Regions from separate parts of the Alkalihalophilus pseudofirmus genome, predicted to be linked through region 2. Evidence: riboswitches for the same ligand, from Rfam matches in the RefSeq annotation. Region 2 holds a riboswitch; each other region holds the start of a gene.
What was found. Region 2 has a riboswitch for cobalamin ahead of PQ478_RS02110 (ribonucleoside-diphosphate reductase subunit alpha). Riboswitches for the same ligand answer to the same signal wherever they lie in the genome.
Positions count from the first base shown of each region.

Region 1: it holds a riboswitch for cobalamin, as region 2 does, so the genes downstream of both, PQ478_RS07315 (ABC transporter substrate-binding protein) here and PQ478_RS02110 (ribonucleoside-diphosphate reductase subunit alpha) in region 2, are expected to answer to the same signal.
Region 3: it holds a riboswitch for cobalamin, as region 2 does, so the genes downstream of both, PQ478_RS15040 ((2Fe-2S) ferredoxin domain-containing protein) here and PQ478_RS02110 (ribonucleoside-diphosphate reductase subunit alpha) in region 2, are expected to answer to the same signal.

Region 1 covers NZ_CP117835.1:1,406,202-1,411,980, forward strand. The annotation lists gene PQ478_RS07290 (ABC transporter permease) at 1-694, shown strand, start outside; gene PQ478_RS07295 (MATE family efflux transporter) at 1,332-1,748, shown strand; gene PQ478_RS07300 (DUF421 domain-containing protein) at 2,024-2,743, shown strand; gene PQ478_RS07305 (spore coat protein) at 3,025-3,327, opposite strand; gene PQ478_RS07310 (hypothetical protein) at 3,332-3,544, opposite strand; cobalamin riboswitch at 3,693-3,873, shown strand; gene PQ478_RS07315 (ABC transporter substrate-binding protein) at 4,079-5,074, shown strand; gene PQ478_RS07320 (FecCD family ABC transporter permease) at 5,037-5,779, shown strand, end outside.
Region 2 covers NZ_CP117835.1:390,921-396,699, forward strand. The annotation lists gene PQ478_RS02085 (alanine/glycine:cation symporter family protein) at 1-433, shown strand, start outside; gene PQ478_RS02090 (transcriptional regulator) at 555-1,091, shown strand; gene PQ478_RS02095 (alpha/beta hydrolase family protein) at 1,094-2,032, shown strand; gene PQ478_RS02100 (YbjQ family protein) at 2,212-2,532, shown strand; gene PQ478_RS02105 (phosphatidylserine decarboxylase) at 2,549-3,331, shown strand; cobalamin riboswitch at 3,772-3,966, shown strand; gene PQ478_RS02110 (ribonucleoside-diphosphate reductase subunit alpha) at 4,155-5,779, shown strand, end outside.
Region 3 covers NZ_CP117835.1:2,820,626-2,826,404, reverse strand. The annotation lists gene PQ478_RS15060 (DNA polymerase IV) at 1-310, opposite strand, end outside; gene PQ478_RS15055 (PAS domain S-box protein) at 467-2,326, shown strand; tRNA gene PQ478_RS15050 (tRNA-Val) at 2,427-2,499, shown strand; gene PQ478_RS15045 (hypothetical protein) at 2,690-3,346, shown strand; cobalamin riboswitch at 3,709-3,895, shown strand; cobalamin riboswitch at 4,011-4,193, shown strand; gene PQ478_RS15040 ((2Fe-2S) ferredoxin domain-containing protein) at 4,307-4,696, shown strand; gene cobJ (precorrin-3B C(17)-methyltransferase) at 4,758-5,779, shown strand, end outside.

The sequences.
Region 1 (5,779 bases), 1.0 Mb from region 2:
GCCTCAAGAACAAACTGAGGAAACGCTACAAGTCCTTGCATCTGGTATTGGTTCTACAGTAGAGACTCTAAATCCTATTGAAACGCATGCGGAGAAAATGATACCTCTTATGGTAGTGTTATCTTCATTTGTCGGTTCCATGGTGATGGCTATGTTTATGAATCAGTCAGTAATTTCCTTAAGGACAAAACCATGTTGTAAATGGAAATTGTATGTGTCATGGCTTATTGTAAATCTTCTCAGTGCTATTGTAATTGGATTGATTTCAGGTTTTATAATCTTACTCAGTAATTTGAGTTTTAATGATTTTAGTTTCTTAAATTTCTGGTTGTTCCAATCCATAAGCTTATTATCTTTTATGTTAATAACTGCTTTATTCTTGATATTGTTTAATCAGCTGGGGATGGCTATTAATATTTTTCTTTTGTCCACTCAATTGGTTACGTCAGGAATATTGGTTCCTCAGTTATTCTTAACAGATTTTTATCAAGGTCTTAGCAATTGGCTACCAGCAACTTATATGGCTTCTGGAATATATAAGATATTGTTTACTGATATGAAGGTAACTGGAGAGATCACGAATCTAGTCATATCGATAGCGCTTAGTTTAGTAGCAATATTTATTGTAATATTAATACAGTCGAAACTTAAAGAAGTAAAGAAAAATAAAGTGAAAAGTACTGTGGGTATTTAAATTAAATATATAGTTTAAAGGACGCATTAATTTTATTAATGTGTCTTTTTGAATTCATTTTACAAGAGTTCTTTTGTACAGGCAGCCTCATCAATCATCAAACTAATATTAAGCCCATAATAAGAACCATTAACACCGCCTGAAGTATTCTTGTAATGAGCTGATAGGGAATAGCCTTTCTTTAAGAGAGAGGAATAAATAGAAGAGTAAGGCTTCTTAATATAGCCTAATTGATAGGACCCTTGGCCTGTAACAGTAACAATTACAGCAACTGCATTAGGGAATTCACAAAACTAAGTCACTTGCTGCACAGTACAACGATACTAACAGGGAAGATCTATTAAAGACCACGTACCAAGGAGAATATTGGTATTGTGTACCAATGATTCTCTATTAATAAATTGACCACAAATTGACCACACAATTAAATTATTAATAATAAACAAGGGTGAACTTAAGTAAATAAGTTCACCCTTGTTACATATTCAAATTGCCTAAAGTAAAGCATTTGACCCTGCAGTTTCACAAAGTTAATTGCTTACTTATATGCAGGGCATGATGCCTATTGTGGGCTATAACTACGGCGCCAAGCAGTTTGAGAGGATGCGAGAAACGATATGGCTAACATTAAAAGTCGTTGTCATTTCGTCTCGCCATCTTTTTATCGATGATGATTTTCCCTGCTTGGTTTATGAGAATCTATACAGCAGATCGGGAAGTCATTGAAGCTGGTGCTAGTGCGATGCGGATTTTATTCTTAACCTTCTTTGTTGTCGGTGTGCAAGTGGTCGCCGGAGGACTGTATCAGGCGCTCGGGAAACCAAAGCCAGCCTTGATCTTGTCGCTTTCTAGACAAATCTTATTCCTGATTCCGCTCGTATTAATACTGCCTCGTTTCTTTGGAGTCAGCGGGGTGTGGATTGCGTTTCCGATTGCTGATGTGCTGTCATTTGTGTTAGCGTCTGCGCTGTTATATAAGGATAGGGATACGATTTTAGTTAAGGGACGTGCTGAAGTTGAAAGCGAAGAAAAAGTTATTGGGATAACAAATTAAGGCAATCAATTTTAAATTGCTTTTGGCTTTAGCCGAACATTACCCCTCGACTTTTTGTTAGAGAAAATGCTTTTAAGACGATTGCGTTTAACGTAATCGTCTTTTCATATTTAACTTAGGATATGGATTACTAATAGGAATTGTTTAGTAACAAAAATGATAATTAGAATTCGAAAGTAATAACTGGAAGTCCGATTGGGGATAACTACTATGAAACTCATGCAATAAATCTTATTCTGCTTATATACTCTTAAAGAAGGAATAGGTGAAAACATATGGAGGTCTTAAAAGAGTCAGCTATTATCTTAGCGAGAATTATTACGATTTTCCCCTTATTTTTAATAGTAACACAGTATATGGGCAAACGTTCGATTGGAGAAATGCCTATTTTCGATTTTCTTATCATTATGACCTTAGCCAATGTGGTAGGAGCAGACATTGCTGATCCCAAAGTTGATCATATTTATACATATTTAGCTATTATAGTGATTCCTCTAATACAAAGATTTATTGCCTATTTATCCATAACCCACCGGAAGATAGGGAAAAATATCACATTTGAACCCACATTAGTTATACAAGATGGAAAGCTTTTAGTGGAAAATTTAAAAGGAATTAGGTATACCATCGACAATGTGCTGCAAATGTTACGACAAAAAAATATTTTTGATATAAATGAGGTGAAAATAGCAATTATCGAAGCAAACGGTCAAATAAGTGTGTTGAAAAAAGATAATAAATTGGGAGTAACCATTGAGGATATGAATGTACAAAAGAAAAGTAAAAGTTTGTCATATCCCTTAATCGTAGAAGGGAAAATTTACGAAGATATCTTAATCTATTTAGGTTTAAATCGGCAATGGTTAATTGCTGAATTACAAAAAAGTCGGGTTGCTCAAGTAAATCGCGTCTTCTTCGCTTCCATTAATGATGACCAAGAACTTCACGTATCCTTAAACAATGAACAGCAGCAAATGCCGACTATTTACAACTAATTGAGGGTCCGTTTCAAACTCGTTACTTTCTAATGTTCTTCACAAGAGTAACTCAAATACAAAGCAATTTGCTTCACAGTAGAACAATAGCATTTAAAGAAAAATGAATTTATTATCACACTAAGTAAGGAAACCTTATGATAAAAAAAGCGGTGAGACCCTGCATTACTATAGTAATGCGGAGTCTCACCAGCCCTTCTAAGGAACAAAGGTGTATGTCAGTCAACATATTAAAATGAGTCGTTATGTTCGAAAGACTCGTTATGAAAACATTTTTATTGTTATTTTGAAGTTGGCATCTCAAGAGCAAGTTTTGCTTTTTCTAGGTCATGACTGACTTGCTCGTCAACATCATAAGCATGATACATTTCCTGCTCAATCATATAGGTAGCCACCTCATGATGTAATTGGATCGTTTCATCTAGTTGTTTCTTTAAAATTTTATGGATCTCAGGGCTTGCTGTTTCCGTAATCGCTACTGCATAGCTCCTTACAGCTGCTTTTGCAGTTACTAGAAGATCTGTTGCAATGACCTCATCATTAATTAAATCTTTATTATTGATTTTATCAAGAATACTAGACATAAGCTTATTCTCCTTTCTCTACTTTTTCTAAAATAGTACGCAATTCTTTAACAGCCTCTTGAGATGCAGCGGCATCTTTTTGTAGCAATTGTTTTAGTTTCTTGTCAGAAGCCAGCCCTTGCATCATTGAGGATTTTGCAGCACTAGCTGATTTAATTGTCAGCATTTCATGAACTTCTAACACTTCATGAGCTGCGTAGTTTGTTTTTGCCATCATTGTTGCCTCCTTGTTGTTTTAGAATGTAATGTATGAATTCCACTGTTTTATAAAATAAAACCTATTAATTTTTTATTGATAGACAAAATGTTTAAAAAATAGTGTCGAATACGTGGTGATCATGTATAATAAAGATACTTATTAACAATCTCATATAGCACATCTAGGTCACTTTGTTATAGAAGTGATAATAGGGAAGTTGGTGTAAATCCAACGCGGTCCCGCCACTGTAAATGCTTGATTGCCTGCACATCCACTGTCAATTTGATGGGAAGGGGAAGTAATCGATAAGCATGAGTCAGGAGACCTGCCTAGGTGTTTCGTGTGAAACCTTCGAGGAAAAGGGGAAGCGGTCTAAAACGACTCTATTTTATCTCATTTCAAAAATGGAGTAAGATTAGTACTACTTTAATGTGTAAGCACTCCTCGGCATGGAGTGCTTTTTTGTGTATATGCCGCCTAATTCAACAATATGTTCCACAGAAGAGCTAGAGAGAGAAAATAAGTAATACTACATATTTAGGAGAGGATTTTATGTTGAAAAAGTGGTATGCAATTCTTGCCGCACTTATGCTTGCTTTTGTTTTAACTGCTTGTGGGGAGACAACAGATACAGAGGAGAGTACTGAGCCTGTTGATACAGAAGAAGCAGGTGAAGAAAATGTTGAGAGTGAGAGTGGAGAAACGGGAGATTTTCCTAGAACTGTAACTGATGCTTTGGGAGAAGAGGTTGTTATTGAAGAGAAGCCTGAGAAAATTGTTTCCCTCATTCCTAGTATTACTGAGACATTGTTTAAAATTGAGCAAGGAGAATATGTGGTAGGTCGTACAGATTGGGACAACTATCCTGAAGAAGTCTTAGATATTGAGAGCGTAGGAGATATGAACTTTGATGTCGAGCGTGTCCTATCCCTTAGTCCTGATCTTGTTTTATCCCATGAATCAAATGCACATAGTTCAACTGAAGGATTAGATCAAATCCGTGCTGCTGGTATTCCGGTAGTTGTCATTAACGATGCCAGTTCCATTGATGCCGTATATGAGGCTATCACAATGATTGGAGAAGCATCTGGCGGAGATCAAGAAGCAGCTTCTACCATCGAAGAGATGAAAGAACGTTTTGCAGCTATTGAAGAAAAAGCTTCAGAAATTAGTGAGGAAGACCAGGTAGATGTATGGGTTGAAGTGTCAGATGAGTTATATACAGCTGGAAGCGAAACGTTTATTGATGAAATGCTTACTCTAATTCGTGCTAATAATATTGCTGATACGGAGCAGGGTTGGCCGCAATTTACTGAAGAGGAAGTAGTCACTTTGAATCCACAAGTGATTATTACAACTTACGGGTATTACGTTGAAAATGCTGATGAGAAAATTAAAGAACGTGCCGCTTGGCAAGATGTAGATGCCGTTAAAAATGAGCGTATTTATGATGTGCAATCTGATGAAGTCACAAGGTCAGGTCCGCGTCTTGTAAAAGGAGTAGAGGAACTTGCGTCAGTCATTTATCCAGAGGTATTTGGCGAATAATCACTTTATTGCCTATACAGCAGTACTAATATTTTGTTTTACAGCGTTTATCATAAGCATCGGAAAGGGAAGTGTTGAACTTCCCTTTTCTACCGTTATACACATCGTTTTACAAGAAGGATTACATATACCGCTCAATGCAGTCCTAGATCCTATGCATGTGAATATCGTGATGGAAATCAGGCTTCCGAGGACGCTGCTTGCTATGATGGTCGGCGCTTGTTTAGCCGTTGCTGGAGCAGCCTTTCAAGGTTTTCTTAAAAATCCCCTTGCTGATCCTTATACATTAGGGGTTTCATCAGGGGCTGCAGTTGGTGCGGTGGTCGTATTATTTTTTGGCATCAGCTTGCCGATTATTGGTCAGTTCACATTACCTTTTGTCAGTATTATTTCAGGCTTTTTGACTCTATTTTTAGTTATAGGGTTTGCTAGAATCGTTCAGCGTTCGATGTCGGCTGAGACGATTATTTTAGCAGGAATTATTTTCAGCTCGTTTTTAGGCGCATTTATCTCCTTGATGATTTCATTAACAGGTGATGAGCTGCGGCAGATTATTAATTGGCTGATGGGCAGTGTGGCTATGCGAGGATGGCCCTATGTATACATGATTGTTCCTTGTTTTCTAATTGGTTTTATTATGTTGTTTTTTAACCGGCATGAACTCAATGCACTAGCATTTGGTGAAGAAACAGCCCGTCAATTAGG
Region 2 (5,779 bases):
CTTCTGGGATCCATCAGGCGGCGTCTTATCTGGGGTTGCTCATGATGCAACGCTAGAAGGCGGTGCATTAACAAGTGCGGCGTTTGGCTCGGTCCTTGGAGTAGTTGGTGAATATATCGTTTCATTCTCAGTAATCTTCTTTGGTTTCTCGACGATTGTCGGCTGGTATGTGTACGGCGAGAAGTGTTTTGAATACCTTGCAGGCTCAAAAGGTATCGCAGGCTATCGTTTAGTGTACATCGCAGCTTGTGGAGTCGGTACTGTAGCAAATCTGGCAACAGTATGGGCATTTGCAGATATGGCCAATGCATTGATGATGATTCCAAACTTAATTGCTTTATTATTGCTTTGGAAAGTCATTGTAGCTGAGACAAATGATTATTTTAATAATTTCTATGAAGCAGCTAAAACAAATGCAAAACAAGCAAGTTAATTAGCTTAAAGAGGTTCTGTCATAAAGACAGAGCCTCTTTTTTATGGAGAGAGTAGACATATACTATAAAGTATATTATTATCATTATATAAAATGATAATAATGAGATGGAGGAAATGTTTTGGCTGAAAAGAAAGCAGATATCATGCTTCATCCTATTCGAATGAGAATTATTCAAGAGCTTGTTAAATCTCCCAACCAAACAGTACAGCAGCTAATTGATCATTTAGGCGATGTTCCGCAAGCAACAATGTACCGCCATTTAAAAATTTTATCAGACGCTGAATTGATTCACGTGGTGGAAACAAACAAAGTAAGAGGAACGGTAGAGAAAGTATATGCTGTGCTGGTTGAGAATTTAGCGATCACAGATAAGGAATTAGAAGAAACAGCACCTGAAGAACATCTTCGTTATTTTATGACCTATCAAGCGAATTTAGCAAAAGAATTTGAACGGTATGTCATGAGCCAACAACCGACTTCATATAAAGAAGATGGGCTAGGATATTGGCAGACTACGATTCACCTAAGTGATGAGGAGTTTGAAGAGTTTGCTGAAAAGCTTGGTCATCTCATTAAGGAAGCGGTGGAGAAGAAACCGAATAAAGATAGACGTGCACGGACGTTAGCAACCATTTCAATACCAGAGGTGGAATGATCATGGCAAAGATGGTCTCGATACAGCGTGGTGACCTTACAATTAGCGGAACGCTTGAAGTGCCTGAAAAAAAAGAGCAGTCCTATCCTGCAGTACTCATTATCTCAGGGTCTGGTCCCCTTAATCGTGATGGGAATGGAAAAAGAGGGCAAGTGTTTAATCTTTATAACTTGCTCGCTGCATTTTTTAAAGAAAATGGCTTTGTCACATTGAGATATGATAAACGTGGAGTTGGTGCATCAACAGGGTCATATCTTGAGGCCGGATTATGGGATTTGATTGATGATGCAAAAGCTGTGCTCCGCTTTTTAAAAGAACAGCCGGAAGTCGATCCGCGTCGTGTGTTTGTCATTGGTCATAGTGAAGGGGCAATGATTGCACCAGCTTTAGCTAAAGACGAGGAGCTTGCTGGAGTCATTTTATTAGCAGGTGCTGCTGAGACGATGGCTGAGGCGTTGGCCCATCAAAGAGGGCAGGCTGTTCGCAGTTTAAAAGAAATAAGCGGTATAAAAGGGAAGTTGTTAAAAGTGTTAAAGGTTCCCGAGCGGGCGGAGAAGCAGGGACCTAAATTCGATGAAAAAATGATTCGCTCGGAATCAGCAACCGTACGTGTTCAAGGAATGAAAATGAATGCGAAATGGTTTCGGGAACATTATCAATTCAATGCACGTAGGGTACTTGAGGAAGTTGAGTGTCCAATCTTAGCTGTAACGGGCTCAAAGGACGTGCAAGTCACGCCGGAGCGAGTGTTTGAAGTGGAAAGGTACGCAAGCGGCGAGGTGGAAGCCAAGATTATTCCGAACATGAATCATATGCTAAGAGATCAAGCAGAAGACTATTCGATTCTTCAGCTGAAGAGAGCATATAAACAAACAGGAAGTAAACCATTGTCCAACGAGCTGTTAACAACGATGAAAGAGTGGCTTGTTAAACATGTATAGAAAGTGGAAGGCTTCACTTATTAGTCTTGCTATTCTATTTCAGGTGTTAACGATAATCTTTGCTTTTATTGATATCACGTTGGCTTTGACAACTTTAGCTTTAAACATATTGAGCTTTATCGCGGTACTAATCGTATTTATTATAGAGAGGAAAAAAGAAAAAGAGGAGGAAATAGATTATGATGATAGTGACTACTGATACGATTGCTGGTGCTGAAATTACTGAAGTGATTGGGTATGTAAAAGGAGGCACGATTCAAACGAAACATATCGGCCGTGATATTACGGCTGGATTAAAAGGGATCGTCGGAGGAGAAATTAAAGGGTACAATGAGATGATGGATGAGGCGAGAAAGCTTGCTATTCATCGAATGGTAGAAGATGCGAAGAAAAAAGGGGCCAATGCTATTGTTGGCATGCGTCTGCAGTCATCAACCGTTATGGGTTCGGCTGCAGAGATTATTGCCTATGGAACAGCAGTTAAAATTTTAGAGAAGTAAATTATTGGAGGCACGAATGGTTAAACAGTCACTGTATCGTCTTTTTATAGAGTTATCAAATCATAAAATGAACTCTCTTATATTGAAGAGTTTTGCAGAATCTAAAATGAGCAGAAGAGTGAATCGTTCGTTTACTAAAACGTTTAATCTAAATGAACAAGAAATGCTAGAGCCTGTTCATTCCTATAAGAGTTTGCATGAGTTGTTCATCCGGAGGTTAAAGCCAGAGAGCAGACCGATTAATCAGCTAGAAGATATTCTCGTTAGTCCGGTTGATGGCATTTTGGCTGAGCAGCATATCCTAGCACCTGGTGTCACGTTTCATGTGAAAGGGCAAGATTATACTTTAGAAGAAATGTTAGGGTCTAGTGAAGCGGCAGGGAAATATGATGGCGGCGTAGTAATGGTACTTTATTTAAGCCCTAGTCATTATCACCGCATCCATAGCCCGGCAGATGCTGAAATCACAAAGCAATGGACGTTAGGCGGGCGATCTTACCCTGTGAACAATTGGGGGCTTCTCTACGGAAGAAGGCCGCTTTCAAGAAACTATCGAGTCATAACAGAGCTAAACGTTTCCGGCAAACAGTTAGCTGTTGTAAAAGTAGGAGCGATGAATGTTAACACGATTGAGCTTACTCACAAGAACTCAACCTTATCCCGAGGTGAAGAGATGGGGTACTTTTCCTTTGGCTCAACCGTTGTTTTAGTTGGGGAAAAAGGTTTGATGGAGCTTGCCGACAAGCAGACGCCAGCAGACGTACTAATGGGCCAAAAGCTGACCAATCGAGTTAATTAAACGTTTGTTTAACGGCATTTAGCATGTAATGATCCTCTACTTCAATAGTGGGCATGACAAGCCAGATTTTACAGATACGACAAGTAAGGATATAGGCTAGTCCCTCCTGGCATTATTTGTTTACCTCCGCTGAAGGCGCACGCTTTCCGCGGGCGGCCCGGGAGCTCAGCAGCTCACCGCGGAAAGCGAAGCATATTTCAGCAGCGGCGAGCCCGCTATACGCCATGTTTAAAGCATTTCAAGCTTTGAAGCTATACAATACTCCGATAACATACGCTTATTTTCCAGTTCTATTTATATGTGAATCATTCCCCCAATCTCCTAACCACCTGACCACCCAGCCGCCTAACACCTACAAAAATATAATCCTTGCATTCTACCCCTGATATCGTTTAATCTATCAATATATCGTATTAGTAATCATAACTAACAACTATATATTGTTTTTGTGGAATGTTGGTGCTGCTAGGCAGCTTAATAGGGAATCTGGTGAAAATCCAGAACTGTCCCCGCAACTGTAAGTGTGGATGAAATGAGACAACCACTGTATAAGAGAGCTGAAAGGTGCTTATACGGGAAGGCTCAGAGTAAAGAGAAGCACAAGTCAGGAGACCTGCCATCATTTCTCAGTCAGCTATCTTCGGGGGATGAGAAGTGAGACGGCAGCGGCTAGATTTGTGCGTTTTTGCAAGGTGCATTCTAGCTCGATTAAGGTATGCAAATGACCAAGTCCGTTTTACGCTCTATTTCTCAAACCTGAGAGATAGGGCGTTTTTTATTTGCAAATGAAATGTACATAGCTGAATGAAGGAGTGTGGGACAAATGAAGATAAACGTAAAAGAGAAAAAAGATAACCCGCTAGATGTGCAGGTAGATCTTGATTGGTTAGAGCAAACGTCGCATCTAACATGGGAAAAACGTGCAGCACATGCTTTAAATGAACTATCTGTGGAGGAGCCGCATTGGACTTATGTGGCAGCTGCTTGTTATATCAACCATTTGAGAGAACAAATAGCAGCACAACGAGGGGTAGAACCAAGAGTGCTTAGTGCAAGTTTTCCGGAGTATCTTAAAACGCAGATTGAAAAGGGAATCTATGATGAAAGATTAGGCTCGTATTCAACGGAAGAATTATACGAACTCGCATTAACGCTTGAACCGGCAAGAGATCAAAAGTTTACGTATATAGGCATTAAAACATTAGCAGACCGCTACCTGGCAAAGGCCTTTAATGATCAAATCGTAGAGCTGCCGCAAGAGCGCTGGATGGTTATAGCAATGACTCTAATGTCAGAAGAGAATAGAGGGTCCCGGCTTGAATTGGTAAAGGAAGCCTATTGGGCGCTCTCACATTTATATATGACAGTCGCTACACCGACAATGAGTAATGCCGGCAAAGCGGGAGGCCAGCTCTCAAGCTGCTTTATCGATACGGTGGAAGACGATCTAAGGTCGATTTTCGATAGCTGTACCGATGCGGCAACTGTGAGTAAGAACGGCGGCGGGCTTGGTATGTATTTAGGGAAGATTCGTGCAAGAGGTTCATCGATTCGTGGATTTAAAAATGTTTCCTCAGGCGTTATTCCTTGGATGAAGCAGCTAAATAACGTAGCTGTCAGCGTAGACCAGCTTGGCCAGAGGCAAGGCGCTATAGCGGTATACCTGGATGTTTGGCATAAAGATATCTTTGCTTTTCTCGATGCGAAATTAAATAACGGGGACGAGCGTCAAAGAACTCATGATCTCTTTACAGCTGTATCTTTGCCAGATCTATTTATGGAGGCTGTTGAGAAGAGAGATACTTGGTATTTGTTTGACCCCCATGAAGTTCGGATGAAAATGGGATTCTCTCTTGAAGATTTTTATGATGAGAAAAAAGGAAATGGAGAGTTCCGTAAAAGGTACGAGCAATGTGCAGCGAATGATGAACTGTCGCGTACAGAAATTCCAGCGATCGAAGTTATGAAACGAATTATGCTCTCTCAGCTTGAAACAGGAAGCCCGTTTATGTTCTACAGGGATACAGCAAACAGGCTGAATCCAAACAAGCATAAAGGAATGATTTACGGCTCTAATTTGTGTACTGAAATTATGCAGAATATGAGTGCGACAACCGTTGTGGAAGAAACACTTGAGGACGATACGATTTCGATTAAGAAGCAGCCGGGAGATTATGTGGTCTGTAATTTAAGCTCATTGTCGCTGGCTCAAGTATTTTCAGATGATGTGGTAGAAAGGGTCGTGAAGATTCAAGTAAGGATGCTAGATAATGTGATTGATCAAAATTCAATCGGCGTAAAACAAGCAGAGAAAACGAACAAACTGTACAGAGCGATCGGCCTTGGTACGTACGGATGGCATCATCACTTGGCGAAGCGAGGGATCGCTTGGGAGAGTGAGGAATCTGTTAAGGAAGTGGAGCGTGTATATGAGCGGATTAATCAAGC
Region 3 (5,779 bases), 1.7 Mb from region 2:
AATAAGGTTCAACTAAATCACTGTACCGCTGTAAAATCGTAGTGATATGCGTAGAAACATCAACGTATGTTTGCATTTTTGGTTTTATAATATATAGATGAGGGCATTTACGCTTGGCTTCCCATAATCTTTCGGCTGTTTTTATTCCATATTTTTTTGCTAGCGGACATGCTGCTAATATCACTCCGCTTCTTCGTTCAGGATCGCCTGAGACAACGGTTGGAACTCCTCTAGATGCAGGGTGAAAGCCCTTTTCAACTGATGCATAGAAAGATTCCATATCAATCAACAATATTTCTCTTCTCTTCATAGCTCCCTCACCTAACAGAACGTTTGTTTGCTTTAAGTATATACGAACAAATGTTCAAAAACAATGGTAAGTTTTAGAGAGAAAAAGGGTTTCCTACATAAGTGTCGAACTCTATTGTTATAGAGATATATGTTTATGGCAGGGGAGGGGACTTATGTGGGAGTCGTCTTAGAAGGAAATATAAACCTTAATGTATTTTATAAAGTGGTTAGTCAATCACACGCTCCGACACTGTTATGTTGTTGGGGAGTAATAGAACAAACATTGGACATCCTGTGTGTAAATGAGGCAGCAACGCAATGTTTAAATAAGTATCAATTGAATTTACATGATTTCAAACAAATATTGTATGACAGTGCTTCTAACTGTTCAGCAGATATTAAACGAAATGAAGTGAAATGGCAGCGGACATTTACCGCATCTGCTGAAGTCTTTTCAGTTGAAGCTAATATCATCTTTCGTTCAGATGATGAAACGTATTTTCTACTTTATATTGAAGAAGAGAAAATAGAAGAAAAGGAAATAGAAGAAATAGAGGTTGAAAAAATAGATGGTAAAAAAACAGATGGTGAATTTACAGAAGACGAAGAGACAGAGACAGGCGATGCCTCTAAATTAAGCATTCATAATGTATTAAATGAAACGGAAGATGCGGTCTTTTTATTGGATCAGAGTGGATGCTTTATCGATATGAATAAAAAAGCTGAAACGTTATCAGGCCTCAATGGAGACGATTTTAAAGGAGTTCATTATGAGGAACTGTTACTTCAAGAGGATCGGCTGGATGTTGCCAAACACTTTCAAAAAGCGTTTGCAGGAGAAGTCCAAGTATATGATGTGACTTTAAATAGAAGACAGGGACTAATCGTATTAACTGTCATTAATATTCCTCACATCGTAAGCGGGAAGATCCGTGGAGTTTATGGTGTAGCGAAACCTAAAAGGCTCCCGTGTAATTGGAATAACCTTGCTAGCATCATTGAAGATAAATATAAGGTAATTGTGGAGAATTCCTATGATATTATCTGTCTCACTGATAAGGAGGGACATTATTTATTGGCCTCTCATTCTTATTTACCGGTATTAGGGTATGAGCCTTTAAAGCTTACAGGGCAATCGGTCCTATCTTATATTCATCCAAATGATCATAAAAGAGTTCAAGAAACCTTAATAAAAATGGTACAAACGAAAGAAGAAAGTGAAGCTGTCGTTTATCGAAAAATGCATGCTAACGGGCAATATAAATATTTTGAAGGAAAAGGAATGCCCATTTTATCATCAAGCGGTGAGGTTGTTTCTTTTGTAGTAATAAGCCGTGATATAACAGATATGAAAAATAGGGATGATCTCTTAATTAGATCAGAAAAGCTAGCCCTAGCAGGTGAGCTTGCAGCGGGGATCGCTCATGAAATCAAAAACCCGCTAACGACCTTAAAAGGCTTTTTTCAATTAACGGAAAGTCAATTAGAACCTTATCGTGATGTACTGATGCATGAGTTAAATCAAATAAATGATATTATTGAAGAGTTGCTCCTAGTGGCTCGCCCAAGAGCAATTAAGGAGGAAGAGGTGGATCTCTTAAACGTAATTAGGGAGTCTTTAACAAGCATCGACACAGAAATACAGCTTAAGAATATTACGTTAGACTTACAGCTTTGTGATGAGGCATATCTCCTCTGTGCACCACATCAATTAACTCAAGTATTTATCAATCTGCTAAAAAATGCCGTCGAAGCAATGGATAATGAAGGTAATTTATCTATCAATGTAAAAAAGGTCAATCAAACAATCCATATTATCGTTAAAGATACCGGTATAGGAATGACACAAGAAGACCTGGCTCGCCTAGGCGAACCTTACTATTCTATTTCAAGTAAAGGGACAGGCATTGGCTTGATGGTATGTTATAAAGTTATTGAAAATCATGGAGGGAGTATGTCAATCACTAGTGTATGTGAGGTAGGTACTGAAGTGAGTATTCAACTCCCCGGTTTACAAACCATGAGCCTCAAGTAAATTTGAGGCTCTGCTATTTCCAAGTAATAGAATTTTATAAAAGAGATTGACAATATGTCAATCTTAACGTATAGTTATAAGTGTCGTTACTACATATCTTGATCCGTTAGCTCAGTTGGGAGAGCGCCACCTTGACAGGGTGGAGGTCACTGGTTCGAGCCCAGTACGGGTCATACGTTTTTGAAAATCCTTATTCTGTATTCAGAATAAGGATTTTTTGTGTTTAGAACCTCTCGCTCCGAAAGTCCTATAGTTAGTAAATTATTTTTCGTGATGTGCGAATCTTTTAAGAACGCTTTACGTCTATTATAGATAGCTGGTCTTATATGCATCAATAAATTAGATATTTGGGGGAGGTTCATATTGAAGAAATCAACAATCATTTCAATTGGATCCGTAGTGATCGTTATAGCAGGGATTGGAATTTATTCATTATTTGGAGGAGACAACGAGATTCAGGTTGTTAGTGGAAGTGAAGAGGAAATAGAAATAGAGGTACAAGAAGATGATGAAGATGTTGGGGCATTAGAAGAAGAGGTCGTAGAAGAACCCTCTGAAGAAATCTTTAATGATGGGATGGATCCACTTGAAATTCGGGAAACAATTCAAACAGTCCATGGAGTCTTAAATGGGATAACAGGGCATGGGCAGCTTGACACCTATCGTGAAAGTGGTGACGGAGCTCATATTGATAACTTTAATAAAATTGAATCAAACTTATTGGACCAAGCAAATCTAATTGAAAAAGTAATTCCTCATGTTCAGCATGAATTACTACGTAAAGACCTAGAAACTTTTGTGGCTATTACAAGATATGCGACTGAATCACATGAGGTAGAACACTTGTTATATTCTCATCGGATTATCCATGATGTTGAAACGGTACTTAATGAAGTGAGTGGTAAAAACATTTTTGGGGCAGCAGTATTTGTGGCGAGTGCTGGATACGAGCCAACAGCATTTGAAGCTGCAGTTAAACCAATCTTACAAACTCTCGCTTCAGAAGAAAGCGAGGAGTAACTAGTTCGTTAATACTACCTAAGAAGTAAGGCTGGTCCATAATTAGAGTGTTTAAAATCAAAATAAGAACGAAGCGCAAAGCTAGCGGATGGACTATACTTGAACCTCAAGTGGGTACTAGAGCAAAAGTGAGAATTAAAAAACTTAAGTCCGACCTTCCGCAAGTTACTACATATCTTGGTCGGTCAGCTCAGTTTGGAGTGCGCCACTTGAAAGGGTGGAGGTCACTGGTTCGATCCCAATTTAATGCTTGTGAGAGAACAGTATTAAAAGGGTGTGCTCTTTTGTGATGAAATAGATAGACTTTTCCGAATATACCAACTGGTAAAATAATTGTTGCTATTGTTATTAAAACATAGTTTAATAGACAGTATATTAAAAGTGCCCTAAATTAGTTACGGGATAATAGGGAAATCAGTTGAAATCTGATGCAGCCCCCGCTACTGTATGTGTTGATGAAAATGTCGTGCCACTAGATACTATCTGGGAAGGGACATGAGTAAGCTGAACAACACAAGCTAGGAAACCTGCTTTTAATTCAATGTATCCAGTCTTCGGAGGGAGGACGAGGGATGTTCATATGTGAGATCTATCATTAATCTCTATATTTGACATGCCCACTAACCTATCTTCCAATATGAAGCTACGGTTTTTTTTGTGGTTAATTTTATATGTAAAGCAAGGTGTATAACAGCTCGTTATGCTTAAAAGGGAAGTACGGTGTAAATCCGTCACGGTCCCGCCACTGTAATGGGAAGTTTCGTTGTATGAAGTCACTGATTAATCGGGAAGACACAACGAAATGATGAACCTAAGTCAGGAGACCTGCCTTGTTTTTCTTCTTCAATACCTACGGGTTTATAGGTAGAGAAGTGTAGTAAATGCTGTCTTTTTTTTGTATGGCATTTTATGCACCTCTACCTAGGGGTGCTTTTTTTATTTTGAAAAAGGAGTGAGTGGATGACTACTTGGAATTTAAATGGTACACAAAAACATGTATTAATCTGTAATGGATCAAGCTGTATGCGTAAAGACGGGGAAGAGATCACCGTTGCAATCCGTGATGAAATTAATGAGTTAGAACTTGATGATAAGATTCATACGTCAAGAACTAGATGTAACGGTCGTTGTAAAGATGTGTGCGTTGTGGTCGTCTATCCTGAAGGGAATTGGTATGAAGTGGACTCTCCGGAAAAAGGAAGGTCCATCATAAAAAGCCATGTTGATCCCACCATTGAATTAGGAGACTCTCTTATCTACAGCTTTAATAATGAGGAGTTTAAAGCAATAAATACTGATAAACGAATTAAAGGCATTGAAAAAGGTGAAAAGAAACAAGCGAAAGTCTAATTGAAACGGCTTACATTATAGCCTGGATCAAGGAGAGGTAATCAACTCAGGAGGTGTGATAATGCTTGGGAAGTTATTAGTTATAGGGTTTGGTCCTGGCAGTTTTGAGCACATGACAAACAGAGCATTAACAGCCATACAAGAAAGTCATTGCATAATTGGATATAAAACCTATGTAGATCTGATTAGTGATTTATTAACAGATCAAGAGATTATAAGTACTGGGATGTCAGAAGAAGTGAGTCGTGCACAAGCTGCGGTAAAGCTCGCTGAAGAAGGAAAAACAGTGGCTGTTATATCGAGTGGAGACGCTGGTGTTTATGGAATGGCTGGCCTTGTTTATGAAGTCTTAATTGAAAAAGGATGGACAGAAGAGACTGGAGTAAGTGTAGAGGTGGTTCCTGGTGTATCTGCTAGTAATTCATGTGCTTCACTACTAGGGGCACCGATCATGCATGATGCATGTACGATCAGCTTAAGTGATCATTTAACTCCGTGGAAGTTAATTGAAAAAAGAATAGAGGCTGCTGCACAAGCAGACTTTGTCATTAGTTTATATAACCCTAAAAGTGGACGGAGGACAAGACAGATTCAAGAAGCACAGAGAATTTTACTTAGCTATCGTTCTCCTAATACACCTGTTGGATTAGTGAAGAGTGCTTACCGTGAAAGGCAGCATATTGTTATTACGGATCTTCAGAACATGCTCGATCATGATATTGGTATGCTCACAACCGTTGTAATAGGAAATTCCTCGACATTCCTTTACGATAACAAATTAATTACTCCAAGAGGTTATCAAAGAAAGTATACCTTAGATAAAACGGAGCAACGATTAAAACCTCATGAACGACTCAGGCATGAAAATGAGCCATGGGCACTTCATCAAGGAAAAAAAGAAGACGAACAAATCCAGAAAAAAAGTCAAACACGAAAAGCTGAAGCGGCACCGGCCGCAAAAGTCTCAGAACCTAAGGAAACATCTTTAGATTTAGCCTTAGAAGCTTTGAGTTTAGTAGCAGGTGAAAATGCGGGCGCACGAGCAAACGAGGGACAAAAAAAGAATGAGATCTACAATCCTGT